Regions from separate parts of the Pseudomonas canadensis genome, predicted to be linked through region 1. Evidence: predicted binding sites of a transcription regulator. Region 1 holds the regulator's gene; the other holds the start of a gene.
What was found. Region 1 encodes FliA, which starts transcription of late flagellar genes. Its sites were predicted from a motif close to CTAAAGTTTNNNNNNNNNNNGCCGNTAA; they were not measured.

Region 1 (7,844 bases):
CCGGGGCAAAGATCAGGTTGTAGCACTCGGTGTCGGTCAGGCGGTCGGCGGCGTCCTTGTCCATCACGCCGCGCTTGACCGCGATATTGCGCAATATGGCCGGGTCCATGCCCTTGCCGTCATCAGTGATCGACAGCAGGATGTGGTCGCCTTCTTGCTCCGCCGCCAGGATCACTTTGCCGTTGCGGGACTTGCCCGAGGCTTCGCGTTCTTCAGGGGTTTCCACGCCGTGGTCGACGGCGTTGCGCACCAAGTGGACCAGCGGGTCGGCCAGGGCCTCGACGAGGTTCTTGTCGAGGTCGGTTTCTTCACCCACCAGTTCCAGGTTGATCTCTTTCTTGAGCTGACGCGCCAAGTCGCGAACCAGGCGTGGGAAGCGGCCGAAGACTTTCTTGATCGGCTGCATCCGGGTTTTCATCACCGCGGTTTGCAGGTCGGCGGTGACCACGTCGAGGTTCGACACGGCTTTTTGCATGGCTTCATCGCCGCTGCTCAAGCCCAGGCGCACCAGACGGTTACGTACCAGCACCAGTTCGCCGACCATGTTCATGATGTCGTCCAGGCGCGCGGTATCAACCCGCACGGTGGTTTCGGCTTCACTGGCAGGCTTCTCGGCAACCGGTGCTGCGGCGGCACGCGCCGGAGCAGGAGCCGCTACAGGCGCAGGCTTGGCGGCCGGAGCCGGCGCGGCGGCCTTGGCAGCAACCGGTGCAGCCGTGGCAACAGCAGCAGCGGCCGGGGCCACTTCGCTGAACTTGCCCTTGCCGTGCAACTCGTCCAGCAGCGATTCAAACTCGTGATCGGAGATCAGGCCGTCGCCGGCCGGTGCTGCACTGGCTGCGGCAGGCGCCGCAGCCGTGGCGGCGACTTCCGGCAGGGCGTCGGCCGCGAAGGTGCCCTTGCCATGCAGTTGGTCGAGCAACGCTTCGAATTCGTCGTCGGTAATGTCGGTGTTGGCATTCGCAGCAGGCGCCTCGGGCGCAGCGGCAGGTGCCACGGCGTCCGCTGCAAACTGGCCTTTGCCATGCAACTGGTCGAGCAGGGATTCGAACTCAGCGTCAGTGATGTCTTCGCTGGTTGGCGCAGCGACGGGCGCCTTGGGTGCCTCAGCCTCGGCCTTCACAGCACTGAGGGAGTTGAGCAGCTGTTCGAACTCGCTGTCGGTCACATCCGGCTCAGCTTCGGCCACAGGCTCGGGAGCCGCCTCAACCACAGGCGCAGCCGAGGTGTCGGCCGGTTCCGCCAGGCGCGCCAGGGCGGCCAGCAGTTCCGGAGTGGCAGCGGTGATCGGTGCACGGTCGCGCACCTCGCTGAACATGCCGTTGACCGCATCCAGTGCTTCGAGAATCACGTCCATCAATTCCGAATCAACGTGACGCTCACCCTTGCGCAGGATGTCGAACACGTTCTCGGCGATGTGGCAGCACTCCACCAGCTCATGGAGCTGGAGGAAGCCGGCGCCCCCTTTTACAGTGTGAAAACCGCGAAAAATTGCATTGAGCAGGTTCGCATCATCCGGTCGGCTTTCCAGCTCGACCAGTTGCTCGGACAACTGCTCTAAAATTTCGCCGGCCTCTACAAGGAAATCCTGAAGGATTTCTTCATCGGCGCCGAAGCTCATGTGGGTGCTCCTTAGAAGCCTAAACTGGATAACAGGTCATCGACATCATCTTGACCCGATACAACGTCTTCACGTTTATCGGCATGAATCTGCGGACCTTCACCCTTGGCGAGATGTTTTTTTGGATCTTTTTCCGAGAGGATCGCTTCGCGGTCATGTTCAATACCGGCAAAACGGTCAACCTGGCCTGCCATAAGCACCAATTTGAGCAAGTTGCTTTCCACTTCGGTGACCAACTGGGTCACACGCTTGATCACCTGACCGGTGAGGTCCTGATAATCCTGGGCGAGCAGAATGTCGTTGAGGTTGCTGGAAACCGTGCGGTTTTCCTGCTCGCTGCGTGACAAGAACCCTTCGACCCGACGCGCCAATTCACGAAACTCTTCTGCGCCCACTTCGCGGCGCATGAAACGGCCCCAATCGTTGCTCAGGGCCTGGGCTTCGTTGGCCATGCCGTTGACCAGGGGCGTGGCGTTTTCCACCAGGTCCATGGTGCGGTTGGCCGCCGCCTCAGTCAGCCTGACCACGTAGGACAGGCGTTCGGTGGCATCGGTGATCTGCGAGATTTCCTCGGCCTGGGGCATATGCGGGTCAATCTGGAAATTGACGATCGCACTGTGCAGCTCGCGTGTGAGCTTGCCCACTTCCTGGTACAGGCCGCGGTCACGGGTCTGGTTGAGCTCATGGATCAACTGCACCGCGTCGCCGAATTGGCCTTTTTCAAGGCTGTCGACCAACTGGTGAGCATGCTTTTTCAGGGTCGACTCGAAGTCTCCCTGTGACGTTTCTTTATGCTCCATAGCTCCCCCGCGATGGCATTAGCCGTGGATGCGTTCGAAGATTTTTTCGATCTTCTCTTTCAAGGCCAATGCAGTGAATGGCTTGACCACATAACCGTTGACCCCGGCTTGGGCGGCTTCGATGATCTGCTCACGCTTGGCTTCGGCGGTCACCATCAGCACAGGCAGGCTGCGCAGCTTTTCGTCAGCGCGCACGTGGCGCAGCAAGTCGATGCCGGTCATGCCCGGCATGTTCCAGTCCGTTACCAGAAAGTCGATGCTCCCGCTGTTGAGGATCGGAATCGCCGTAATGCCGTCATCCGCCTCGACCGTGTTAGTGAACCCAAGGTCACGCAACAGGTTTTTTATGATCCGCCGCATCGTTGAGAAGTCATCAACGATGAGGATTTTCATGTTCTTGTCCAATTCGACCTCCAAGCAGTCTTAAACGCGCCCAGCACCTGGACGCGCCATTTCAATCAACAGGCATTACACAAAAAGGACTGCCGAGGGCACCACGGGTCGAACCCGCGAAGGCTGCTTGCCCTCGCGGTATCGTCTGCAGTGTCCCCACACTGCCTGTCAGCGCGCTCGCCACTCTCCCAAACGCCCCCGCAAGCGGGCTGCGCACTGGCTGTGCAACTGGCTGACCCGCGACTCGCTGACCCCCAGGACCTCACCGATTTCCTTGAGGTTCAGCTCTTCGTCGTAGTACAGCGCCAACACCAGTCGCTCACGCTCCGGCAAATTGGCAATCGCGTCCGCCAACGCCCCCTGGAAACGCTCATCTTCCAGGTCACGCGATGGCTCCATATGAGCGCTCGCGCCGTCCTCGTGCAGCCCTTCATGTTCGCCGTCCTGCAACAGGTCGTCGAAACTGAACAGGCGGCTGCCCAAGGTATCGTTCAAAATCCCGTAGTAATCGTCGAGACTCAATTGGAGTTCGGCCGCAACTTCGTGATCTTTAGCGTCGCGACCGGTTTTTGCTTCAATTGCGCGAATTGCATCACTGACCATGCGCGTGTTGCGATGCACCGAACGCGGCGCCCAGTCACCTTTACGTACTTCATCGAGCATCGCGCCACGGATACGGATACCCGCGTACGTCTCGAAACTCGCACCCTTGCTCGCATCGTATTTGGTCGACACTTCGAGCAGGCCGATCATGCCCGCCTGGATCAGGTCTTCGACCTGGACGCTGGCGGGCAGGCGTGCCAGCAAGTGATAGGCAATGCGCTTGACCAAGGGCGCGTAGCGCTCGATCAACTCGCCCTGACTGTCACGGGCAGACTTCTTGTACGCGTTGTAGCCAGTCGCTGTCATAGCACGGGTCCTGCGCTCGTCTGATGCACCAATCGCTCGACGAAAAACTCCAGATGCCCCCGAGGGTTGGCAGGCAACGGCCAGGTATCGACCTTCTGGGCAATAGCCTTGAACGCCAATGCGCATTTGGAACGAGGGAACGCTTCGTAGACTGCACGCTGCTTTTGCACAGCCTTGCGCACACACTCGTCGTAGGGAACTGCGCCGACGTATTGTAAAGCGACATCGAGGAAGCGATCCGTGACCTTGGTCAACTTGGCGAACAGGTTGCGCCCTTCCTGCGGGCTCTGGGCCATGTTGGCCAGGACGCGGAAGCGGTTCATGCCGTAGTCACGGTTAAGCAGTTTGATCAGGGCATAGGCGTCGGTGATCGAGGTGGGTTCATCGCAAACCACCAGCAACACTTCCTGCGCGGCGCGCACGAAGCTGACCACGGACTCGCCGATCCCGGCGGCGGTGTCGATCACCAGCACGTCGAGGTTGTCGCCGATATCACTGAAGGCCTGGATCAGGCCGGCATGCTGCGCCGGGCTCAGGTGCACCATGCTCTGGGTGCCGGAGGCGGCTGGCACGATGCGGATGCCACCGGGGCCCTGCAGCAGCACATCGCGCAGCTCACAGCGGCCCTCGATCACATCGGCAAGGGTGTGTTTGGGTGTCAGCCCCAGCAGAACGTCCACGTTCGCCAAGCCCAGGTCAGCATCCAGCAGCATGACACGACGGCCAAGCTCTGCCAGGGCCAGGGACAAATTCACTGACACGTTAGTTTTCCCGACGCCACCTTTGCCGCCGGTCACCGCGATCACCTGTACGGGATGCATGCTGCCCATTTTATTTCTTTACCTTGTCTTGCTTAGACGCAGGCTACATGGCTTGGCCGCGTGAATCGCTTGCAGACCATCGATGTAGATACATTTCACGGTGTTCATCCTGCCTCAACCGACCCGTTTTGCCGGGCTGTGGTAGAGGTCGGCGAACATATCGGCCATCGCTTCCTCGCTAGGCTCTTCTTGCATTTGCACGCTGACTGCACGGCTGACCAACTGATGACGGCGCGGCAGATGCAGATCATCCGGGATCCGCGGCCCGTCGGTCAGGTAGGCGACCGGCAATTCATGACTGATGGCCAGGCTCAGCACCTCGCCCAGGCTCGCGGTTTCATCGAGCTTGGTGAGAATGCAACCGGCCAGGCCACAACGCTTGTAACTATGATACGCAGCGGTAAGAACCTGTTTCTGGCTGGTGGTTGCAAGCACCAGGTAATTTTTCGACTTGATGCCACGCCCCGCCAGGCTTTCCAACTGCATGCGCAATGCCGGGTCGCTGGCTTGCAGGCCGGCAGTATCGATCAATACCACGCGTTTGCGCAGCAGCGGGTCGAGGGCGTTGGCCAGGGACTGGCCCGGGTCGACATGGGTCACCGACACATTGAGGATCCGGCCCAGGGTCTTGAGCTGCTCCTGGGCACCAATACGGTAGCTGTCCATGCTCACCAGCGCGATATTCTGCGCGCCGTATTTGAGGACGTAGCGGGCAGCCAGCTTGGCCAGGGTGGTGGTCTTGCCCATGCCGGCGGGGCCGACCATGGCGATCACACCGCCTTCTTCCAGGGGTTCGATTTCCGGGGTAACGATCATCCGCGCCAGGTGGGCCAGCAACATGCGCCAGGCCTGGCGAGGCTCTTCGATTTCGGTGGTCAGCGCCAGCAGGTCGCGGGACAACGGGCCGGACAGGCCGATGCGTTGCAGGCGACGCCACAGGTTGGCTTGTTGCGGCTTGCTGCCTTGCAGCTGGTTCCACGCCAGCGAGCCCAACTGCACTTCCAGCAGTTCGCGCAGGCCGTTGAGTTCAAAGCGCATCGAATCAAACACGCGCTGGTCAACCGCAGGCGCCGGAGCAGGCGCAGCAGGACGCGGCGGTTCTTTGAAGGTGGGCTCGACCAGCGGCTCGGCAGCGGTCAGTGGCAAGCCGGCGAACAACTGGCGATTGGTGGTGGCATCGCTGTCGCCGCGCATGCTCAGTTCAGCCTGGGCCGAAACGATGCGCGAGGCGGTTTTGCGCAGCTCGTCTTCGAGTTCCATGTTCGGTACACGCGGCGCCAGCGCCGAGGGGGTGTAATCCAGGGCAGCCGTCAGCTCGACACCGCCGGCAATACGACGGTTTCCGATAATCGCGGCGTCGGCGCCCAGCTCATCACGCACCAGTTTCATGGCCTGACGCATATCGGCGGCGAAAAAACGCTTCACTTGCATAACCCACTACCCTCAGCCGTTGGGCCCTACTGTCGCGACGATAGTCACTTGCTTGTTGTCAGGAATTTCCTGATAAGCCAAAACGTGCAAATTCGGTACTGCCAAACGCCCAAACCGCGACAACATCGCCCGGACGGGGCCTGCCACCAGCAGAATCACCGGCTGGCCCTGCATTTCCTGGCGTTGTGCGGCGTCGATCAACGAACGCTGCAGCTTCTCAGCCATGCTTGGCTCCAGCAGAACGCCCTCTTCCTGGCCTTGTCCTGCCTTCTGAATACTATTGAGCAATATTTGTTCCAACCTTGGTTCCAAGGTGATCACAGGCAGCTCGGAGTCAAGCCCTACAATGCTTTGGACGATTGCACGCGACAATCCGACGCGCACCGCAGCTACCAGGGCGGCAGTATCTTGACTCTTGGCGGCATTGTTGGCGATGGCCTCGGCAATGCTGCGGATATCGCGTACTGGCACCTGTTCGGCCAACAGCGCCTGCAACACCTTGAGCAACTGCGACAGCGACAGAATGCCCGGTACCAACTCTTCGGCGAGTTTTGGCGACGCTTTGCCCAGCAAACCCATCAATTGCTGGACTTCCTCGTGGCCGATCAACTCGTGGGAGTGTTTGTACAGGATCTGATTAAGGTGAGTCGCGACCACAGTGCTGGCGTCCACCACGGTGTAACCGAGGGATTGCGCCTGGCTGCGCTGGCTGATTTCGATCCAGACCGCGTCCAGGCCAAAAGCCGGATCTTTGGCGGTAATGCCGTTGAGGCTGCCGAACACCTGCCCGGGGTTGATCGCCAGTTCGCGGTCCGGGTAGATCTCGGCTTCGGCCAGGATCACGCCCATCAGGGTCAGGCGATAGGCACTTGGGGCCAGGTCGAGGTTGTCGCGGATGTGCACGGTGGGCATCAAAAAGCCCAGGTCCTGCGACAGTTTCTTGCGCACGCCCTTGATCCGCGCGAGCAATTGGCCACCCTGGTTGCGGTCCACCAGCGGGATCAAGCGGTAGCCGACTTCCAGGCCGATCATGTCGATCGGGGTTACGTCATCCCAGCCAAGCTCCTTGGTTTCCTGGGCGCGGGCCGGGGATGGCAGCAGTTCCTGCTGGCGGGCGATCTCTTGCTGGGCGATGACTTTGACCTGGTTCTGCTTTTTCCAGAACAGGTACGCGGCGCCGCCAGCCAGGGCCGCCATGCTCAGGAATGACACGTGCGGCATGCCCGGCACGATACCCATGATCGCCATGATGCCCGCCGCCACGGCCAGGGCCTTGGGCGAAGCGAACATCTGCCGGCTGATCTGCTTGCCCATGTCTTCGGAGCCCGAAGCACGGGTCACCATGATGGCCGCCGCTGTTGATAACAACAGTGATGGCAATTGCGCCACTAAACCGTCACCGATGGTCAGCAACGCGTACACCTTGCCCGCATCGCCGAAGGTCATGCCGTGCTGGAAGATACCCACGGCCATGCCGCCGATGAGGTTGATGAACAGAATGAGCAGACCGGCGATGGCGTCACCGCGCACAAATTTGCTGGCACCGTCCATGGAACCGTAGAACTCAGCCTCCTGGGCGACTTCCAGGCGACGGGATTTGGCTTGGTTCTGGTCGATCAGGCCGGCGTTGAGGTCGGCGTCGATGGCCATCTGTTTGCCGGGCATCGCGTCGAGGGTAAAACGCGCGCTCACTTCGGAGATGCGCCCGGCGCCTTTGGTGACCACCACGAAGTTGATGATCATCAGGATCGCGAACACCACGATACCGACCACGTAGTTACCGCCGATCACCACCTCACCGAAGGCCTGGATCACCTTACCGGCAGCGGCATGGCCGTCCTGGCCGTGCAGCATGACCACACGGGTCGA
Region 2 (7,844 bases), 2.4 Mb from region 1:
TTGTTCGGCACTGCCTTGATGGTGTCGGCCATGGCCAGCAGGATGTCTTCAAAGTACGGCTTCAAGCGTGCACTGCCGGAGTCGAACATCGGCCGGTTGGCCGCGTCGGTGATCTGGATACGCAAACCTTCAGGCGTGATCTCGAATGAAATCTGGTCCTTGAATTTCAGCAGTTGCGGGTTTTCCTCAACCTTGGTCTGCAGTTCTTGCAGCAACAGTTCAAGCCGTTCCTGCTCGACCTGTTCGGCCATGGATTCAACGGTATCGCGCTCGATCGGGATTTTTTCCTGGGGCGATTCGGTCTGCACTTCCGGGTTGATGGTGCGCTCAGGCGCCAACTGCGGCGAACCGCCCAGGTCGATCACGAAGGGCGTGCCGCTTTCCGAGAAACCAATTGGGTCTTTGAAGTAACCGGCGATGGCGATCTTCTGTTCCGGCGTGGCGGTGGACATCAGCCACAACACCAGGAAGAACGCCATCATCGCCGTCGCAAAGTCGGCGAAGGCGATTTTCCAGGCGCCGCCATGGTGCCCCGCAGCGAAGCGCTTGACGCGCTTGATGATTATCGGCTGGTTGTTTTCCATGGCTTAGCGACCGCGAACCGCTTGTTCCAGCTCGGCGAAGCTTGGGCGATGTTTCGGGTACAGCACCTTGCGGCCGAATTCCACCGCCAGCGACGGCGGCATGCCGGAGGCTGAGGCGACCAAGCTGGCCTTGATCGATTCGTACAGGTTGATTTCTTCCTTGGCGTCATGGGCCAGGGAGGTGGCCAGCGGGCCGAAGAAGCCGTAGGCCGCGAGAATACCGAAGAAGGTACCGACCAGTGCCGCACCGACGTGCATACCGATGGCAGCCTGGTCGCCCTCACCCAGGGACGCCATGGTCACCACAATACCGAGTACCGCCGCAACGATACCGAACCCCGGCATACCGTCAGCGATCCCTGTCACGGCGTGGGAGGGATGCTCCAGCTCTTCTTTAAGGCTGAACAACTCCATGTCGAACAGGCCTTCCAGCTCATGGGGGGCCATGTTGCCGGAGGACATGATGCGCAGGTAGTCACAGATGTAGGCGGTCATGCGCTCATCTTTGAGCACGGCCGGGTACTTGGCGAAAATCGGGCTGGCGGCGGCATCTTCGATGTCAGCCTCGATGGCCATCATGCCTTCGCGGCGGCTTTTGTTGAGGATCTCGTAGACCAGGCCCAGAACCTCCAGATAGAAGGTGTGGGTGAAGCGCGAACCGAACATGCCCAGGGACTTCTTGACCACGTGCATGGTCATGTAGCCGGGGTTGGCCTGCAAGAATGCGCCGAACGCCGCACCACCGATGATCAGCACTTCGAAGGGCTGGATCAACGCAGCAATTTTACCGTGGGACAGGACGTAGCCACCGAGCACGCTTGCGATGACGACGATGATGCCGATAATTTTAGCCATAGGGGATGAGTACTTGCGCCGTCGGGTTCATGGACATATTGGGTGTAGCAGAAAACTCTTGTTCTACTTATCGGCAAAACTGCGCCAGACTATAGCCCGTTAAGGCGAAAAGCCAGTTCGGCCCGCTCCGGGCGTGTAGACCGCAAGTGATGATCGCGCCCCTATCATGGCTAATGAAACGACAGTCCCAACTGCAAAACCGACCTCTCTCGCCGCTTGGGTCAAGCGCCTGGACGATGTGCTGCTGCCTGTGCCCCAGGCCAGCCACGACCGTGTGTGCAAAGGCATCCGCGACAGCCGCAGTTCATTGCGAGATATTGCCGAGCTGATGCAAAGCAGCCCGGCGCTCGTGCTCAGCGTGATGCGCGAGGCCAACAGCCACACCCATGGCAGCCTGGCGGAACCGGCGGAAAACCTCGAAGTGGCGCTCAATCGCCTGGGCCTCAAGCGCGCCGAAGAACTGCTGGCACGCCTGCCGTCGGTGCCGGCCAACGAGATTCCCGTGGCGTTGCGCCAATTGCTGCTGGTGAGCCAGCACGCGTCGCAACAAGCCAACGGTTTGTTCGGCAGCCGCCTGGCGCGACTGTGGCAGGACATTCACTGGGGCAGCCTGCTGTTTCTGTCGCCGCTGTGGCCGATGGCGGTCGCCTACCCCAAACTCCTCGAAGAATGGGAACTGCGGGTGATCCACAAAGGCCAATCGGCGCGCGAGGTCGAGCAAGCGTTGTTCGGCGTGCGCTTGCTGGACCTGTGCGTCGCCCTGACCGAAGCCTGGCACTTACCGATCTGGGTATCCCAGGGCTACAAGCTGCTGATGAGCGAGAAACGCTTGCTGGTCAAGGCGCTGCACATCGCCCGCGAGGACGACCCACTGCGCCACCAGCAATTGCTCGACGCCGAACCCAATCTGCGCCGCTGGTTGAACCAGCCGGCCAACACCGTGCTGCTGGCCAACGGCCTGGCGATGTCGGCCCAAGAGTCCTGGACCTGCCCGCACACCGAACGCTGGCAATTGCTCACTGCGCTGTACCTGCAACAGCCTTTGGGCGAGGTGCAGCAACTGGTCCACCAACAGGCTGTCACCAGCGCCCGCACCGCCTTGATGCCCGACCTCTGGCACCCGGCGCTGTCGCTGATCTGGCCGTGGCATGTACAGAAGATTCATCGCGGCCTGCTCCCAGCGCCGCCGCCCACTGCCGAGGCTCTGGCCGTGTGGCGCAAGCGCTGCACCGAGCTGCTGGTAGAGCCGAGCCGCTTTGCCAACGCCATGCACCTGACCACCTGCGCCAAGGAGGCCCTGGTGGCCAGTGGTATGCAGCGGGTCATGTTGTTGATGGCTGACCGCGCCATGAGCACCTTGCGTGTGCACCAGGCCGATGGCCTGCCCAAGGATGCGGCCAATTTGAGCCTGGATGTGGTCAACAGTACGTTGCTGCAGCGCTTGCTGGAAAAGTCCGCCCAAGTACGCCTCAACCCTGAAAACCACGCGCAGTTTTCGGCTTTGCTGCCGCCGATCCTGCGCCGCCTGTTCACCGGCGAACACCTGTTGCTGCGCTCCTTGAGCTGCAATGGCAAGGTGGTGATGCTGATGGTGGCCGACCAGGGCGGCGGCCCGTTCTCGGAAACCACCGTGCAGGCCTTCGGCAAAACTGCCCAATGCATCGAGAAAGCCCTGCACTGCTTTACCAACCGCAGCGCCTGATGCTTGCGCTACAATCGCCGTCTTTTATCGCCAACATTTGTGCCCAGGAGACCTCACATGCCTGACTTCTCTGGCTTGCCGCTGGTGATCGAATCCAGCGACCTGCTTGGTCGCCTCGATGCCGAACACCTGATACTGGTGGACCTCACCAGTGCCGCCCGCTACGCCGAAGGGCATATCCCCGGCGCGCATTTCGTTGACCCCAAGCGCACCCAACTGGGCCAGCCGCCGGCGCCCGGCCTGCTGCCCAACAAGGCTGATCTTGAGAAACTGTTCGGCGAACTGGGTCATACCCCGGACGCCACCTACGTGGTCTACGACGACGAAGGCGGCGGCTGGGCCGGACGATTCATCTGGATGCTCGACGTGATCGGCCACCAGAAGTACCACTACCTGGACGGCGGCCTGCTGGCCTGGCTGGAAGAAAAGCACCCGGTCTCGACCGAGGTGCCCGCCCCCGTCGGCGGCCCGGTCAGCCTCACGCTGCACGACGGCCCCACCGCCACCCGCGAATACCTGCAAAGCCGCTTGGGCGCTGCCGACCTGGGCATCTGGGACGCACGCGGTCCGCTGGAGTACTCCGGCGAGAAGGTCCTCGCAGCCAAAGGCGGACACATCCCCGGCGCGGTGAACTTCGAATGGACCGCCGGCATGGACAAGACGCGCAACCTGCGTATCCGCCGTGACATGCCGCAGATCCTCGAAGACCTCGGGCTGACCCGCGACAAAGAAATCATCACCCACTGCCAGACTCACCACCGCTCTGGCTTCACCTACCTGGTGGCCAAGGCGCTCGGTTATCCGCGAGTCAAAGGTTATGCCGGTTCCTGGGGCGAATGGGGCAACCACCCCGACACCCCCGTCGAGATTTAAGGTTTAAGGACAGTTATGAAAAAGCAGTTGTTTATCCTCAGCCAGTACTTGCTGCCGCACCACTTGCTGTCGCGCCTGGCCGGTTGCGTTGCCGAGTGCCGCGTGCGCTGGTTCAAAAATGCGTTCACCACGTGGTTCGCCAAGCGTTATCAAGTGGACATGTCCCAAGCCCTGGTTGAGGACCTGACCGCTTACGAGCACTTCAATGCCTTCTTCACCCGCGCCCTGAAAGACGGCGCGCGCCCACTGGATCAAACCCCAGGCGCGGTGTTGAGCCCTGCCGATGGTGCGGTCAGCCAACTGGGCCCGATCGAGCATGGCCGGGTGTTCCAGGCCAAGGGCCACAGCTTCAGCGTGCTGGAGTTGCTAGGTGGTGATTCGGCCGTAGCAGCGCCGTTCATGGGTGGTGATTTCGCCACCATCTATCTGTCGCCGAAGGACTACCACCGGGTGCACATGCCGCTGGCCGGCACGCTGCGTGAGATGGTCTACATCCCGGGTCGCATCTTCTCGGTGAACCAGACTACCGCTGAAAACGTACCTGAACTGTTCGCGCGCAACGAGCGCGTTGCCTGCATTTTCGACACCGAGCGCGGCCCGATGGCCGTGGTATTGGTGGGCGCGATGATCGTCGCGTCGATTGAAACCGTATGGGCCGGCCTGGTGACACCGCCGAAGCGCGAGCTGAAAACCTTCCGCTACGACGAGGCTGCACGTGCGCCGATTCATCTGGAAAAAGGTGCGGAGTTGGGTCGCTTCAAGCTGGGTTCGACCGCAATCGTACTGTTCGGGCCGGATCAGGTGAAGTGGGCTGAAGAACTGGCCGCTGGTACTCCGGTACAGATGGGCCAAGGCATCGCCGCACCTAAAGCCTGATCGACACAGACCCTGTAGGAGCGAGCTTGCTCGCGAAGAACTCAAGAACACCGCGGGCATCCAGAATGCCCGTGTAATCGTTGACGATTTTCGCGAGCAAGCTCGCTCCTACAGGGGGTGGCGTGACGGCCTAAAGCTGGCCGTCGCGGTCGCGGAAGCCCAGCAGATACAGCACGCCATCGAGCCCCAGCGTCGAAATCGCCTGCTTGGCCGACTGCTTCACCAGCGGCTTGGCACGGAACGCCACACCCAACCCGGCGATCGCCAGCATCGGCAGGTCATTCGCACCGTCGCCGACCGCAATGGTCTGTTCCAGACGCAACCCTTCCTTGTGGGCCAACTCCTTCAACAGGTCCGCCTTGCGCTGCGCGTCAACAATCGGCTCCACGGCCACGCCGGTCACCTTGCCATCCACCACTTCCAGCTCATTGGCGAACACGTAGTCAATGCCCAGCTTGGCCTGCAATTGCTTGGCGAAGTAGGTGAAGCCACCCGACAGGATCGCGGTCTTGTAACCCAGGCGCTTGAGTTCGGCGAACAGGGTCTCGGCGCCTTCGGTCAGGCGCAGGGAGGCGCCGATGGAGTCCAGCACGCTCACATCCAGACCTTTGAGCAGCGCGAGGCGCTCCTTGAAGCTGGCGCGGAAATCCAGCTCACCGGCCATGGCGCGCTCGGTGATTTCGGAAACCTGCTCGCCCACACCGGCGGCTTTGGCCAACTCGTCGATGACTTCAGCCTCGATCAGCGTGGAGTCCATGTCGAACACCGCCAGACGGCGGTTGCGGCGGAACAGCGAGTCTTCCTGGAACGCGATATCGACATTCAGCTCCTGGGCCACGCTGAGGAACTCGGCGCGGAGGGCTTGCGGGTCGGCCGGTTCACCGCGCACGGAGAACTCGATGCAGCCCTTGCCTTTGTCGGCCGGGGTGTCCAGCGGCATACGACCCGACAGACGGTCAATATGGTCGATATTCAGGCCGTATTGCGCAGTAATGGAGCTGACGCGCTGCAACTGTTCGGCGGTGACCTTGCGGGTCAGCAGCGTCACGATGTGGCGTTTCTTGCCCTGGCCGGCGACCCATTGCTGGTAGTCCTCCTCGGAGACCGGGGTGAAACGCACCTGTTGATCCAGCTTGTACGCCGTAAACAGGATGTCCTTGAGCACCGAAGACGCCTGTTCAGTGCTCGGGATCTCGACCAGGATGCCGAAGGACAAGGTGTCGTGGATCACCGCCTGACCGATGTCGAGAATGTTCACACCACCCTGGGCCAGAACACCGGTAATGGCTGCGGTCAGACCTGGGCGGTCTTCCCCCGTGATGTTTATCAGGACAATTTCGCGCAAGGCGCACCCCCAGGCTGGAAAAAAACCGCATTCTACCCACTTTCAGTGACCATCGGGCACAGCCAGCGCTTTGCCGGTTCTAGGGCTGTCGCTATACTGCGCGTCAACTTCACGGACCAAGAGCCGAGCGCAAGTGAACCGGCCCACGCCAGTAAAAACCGATAATTTCTTCCTGCTGATCTTCCGGGCACTGCGCCACCGCCGTGTACCGATCGCATTACGCATCGCCAGCCATAACGTGATCCTGGTCGCCCTGGCCCTGGTGATCTACGCCTGCGTGATGGGTTTGCAGTTCAAACAGGCCATGCATGAGCAAGCCGACGCCCTGGGCGAGAGCTTGACCACCCAGACCGCCACCTCGGCGACTGAGTTGTTGGTGTCCAATGACATCCTCAGCCTCAACGTGCTGCTCAACAACCTGACCAAGAACCCGCTGGTGGCCCACGCCGCCATCTACAGCGTGGACAACCGGATCATGGCCGAAGCCGGGCAACGCCCGAAAAACGGCCTGCTGGGTGAAGCCGAAGGTCTCTACCAGAGCAATATTACGTTTCAGGATGTGAAGGCCGGCCAACTGCGCATCAGCCTGGACATGCAGCAATTCCAGCAGCCGATGACCATCAGCCTGCAAAGCATGGGCATCTTGAGCGCGATCCTGCTGGCACTGGCGTTGGCGTTGAGTCTGCGCCTGGGTCGACACATCTCCACGCCACTGATGCAGTTGCGCATCTGGCTGCGCGATATCGACGAACACACCCCGGCCACTGAACGCCAGGATGAGATCGGTGACCTCGCCCGCCAGTTGCACGCCAGTTTCGCCCCGGAACCGGTGGTGCGCGAAGTAGAGCCAGAGCCTGAGTTCGACGAAACAGACTACGACGACGAGCCTGCGTTTGAAGTACAAGAAGCGCCGGTAGCGGGCCTGAAGCCTGCCACCCGCCAGGCGTTCAAAGCCGAAGAAGACGAACTGGACGACGAAGACCCCTTCGCCGACCTGCGCGACACCTCGGCCAGCGAACCGGCCGTCGCACCGAAGCCAGTCCCGGTGAAGAACACCGAACCCCAGTTCAGCGCCGTATTGGCTGTGCAACTGGGCGCTCAGGACCAACTGCGTCGCCTGCCCCGCGCACGCCTGACCGAGCTGCTGGAGCGCTACCGCGACTGCCTCGACCAGGCCGCTTCGCTGTACCAGAGCGAGCTGCACACCCTGAACGACGGCAGCACGCTGATGCTGTTCCACAGTGAAGACAGCGGCGAAGACTACCTGACCAACGCCATCTGCTGCGGCGAGTTGCTTCGCGCCCTGGGCCATGCCCTGCAGATCGAAGTGGCCGACAGTGGCATCACGCTGCAACTGCAGTTGGGCCTGACGGTGAGCGATGACCTGTTTGGCATGAGCCAGATCGACCTGCTGCTCACCGAAAGCGCCCAGGACGCCCTGGCGCTGTCGCAGCACAGCCGCAACCTGTTGCTGGTGGAACGTAAGATCAGTGAAGACACACTGATCCGCCAGCGCGCACGCATCCGCCCGATTGCCAGCCCAGAGGGTGCAAGCTGTGTGGAGCGGTTGATGGAGCCGTATCCCTCGATGCTGGAGCGGCAGTTGGCG

Region 2: the regulator FliA is predicted to act here: its motif matches at 1,507-1,534, upstream of motA (flagellar motor stator protein MotA).

The regions. Positions count from the first base shown of each region.
Region 1 covers NZ_CP133298.1:4,451,055-4,458,898, forward strand. Annotated here, with positions in the region: gene RB216_RS20535 (chemotaxis protein CheA) at 1-1,621, opposite strand, end outside; gene RB216_RS20540 (protein phosphatase CheZ) at 1,633-2,421, opposite strand; gene RB216_RS20545 (chemotaxis response regulator CheY) at 2,440-2,814, opposite strand; gene fliA (RNA polymerase sigma factor FliA) at 2,983-3,723, opposite strand; gene fleN (flagellar synthesis regulator FleN) at 3,720-4,553, opposite strand; gene flhF (flagellar biosynthesis GTPase FlhF) at 4,659-5,975, opposite strand; gene flhA (flagellar biosynthesis protein FlhA) at 5,988-7,844, opposite strand, start outside.
Region 2 covers NZ_CP133298.1:542,398-550,241, reverse strand. Annotated here, with positions in the region: gene motB (flagellar motor protein MotB) at 1-584, opposite strand, end outside; gene motA (flagellar motor stator protein MotA) at 588-1,439, opposite strand; gene RB216_RS02410 (HDOD domain-containing protein) at 1,606-3,141, shown strand; gene RB216_RS02405 (rhodanese-like domain-containing protein) at 3,199-4,014, shown strand; gene asd (archaetidylserine decarboxylase) at 4,030-4,890, shown strand; gene serB (phosphoserine phosphatase SerB) at 5,021-6,235, opposite strand; gene RB216_RS02390 (AhpA/YtjB family protein) at 6,369-7,844, shown strand, end outside.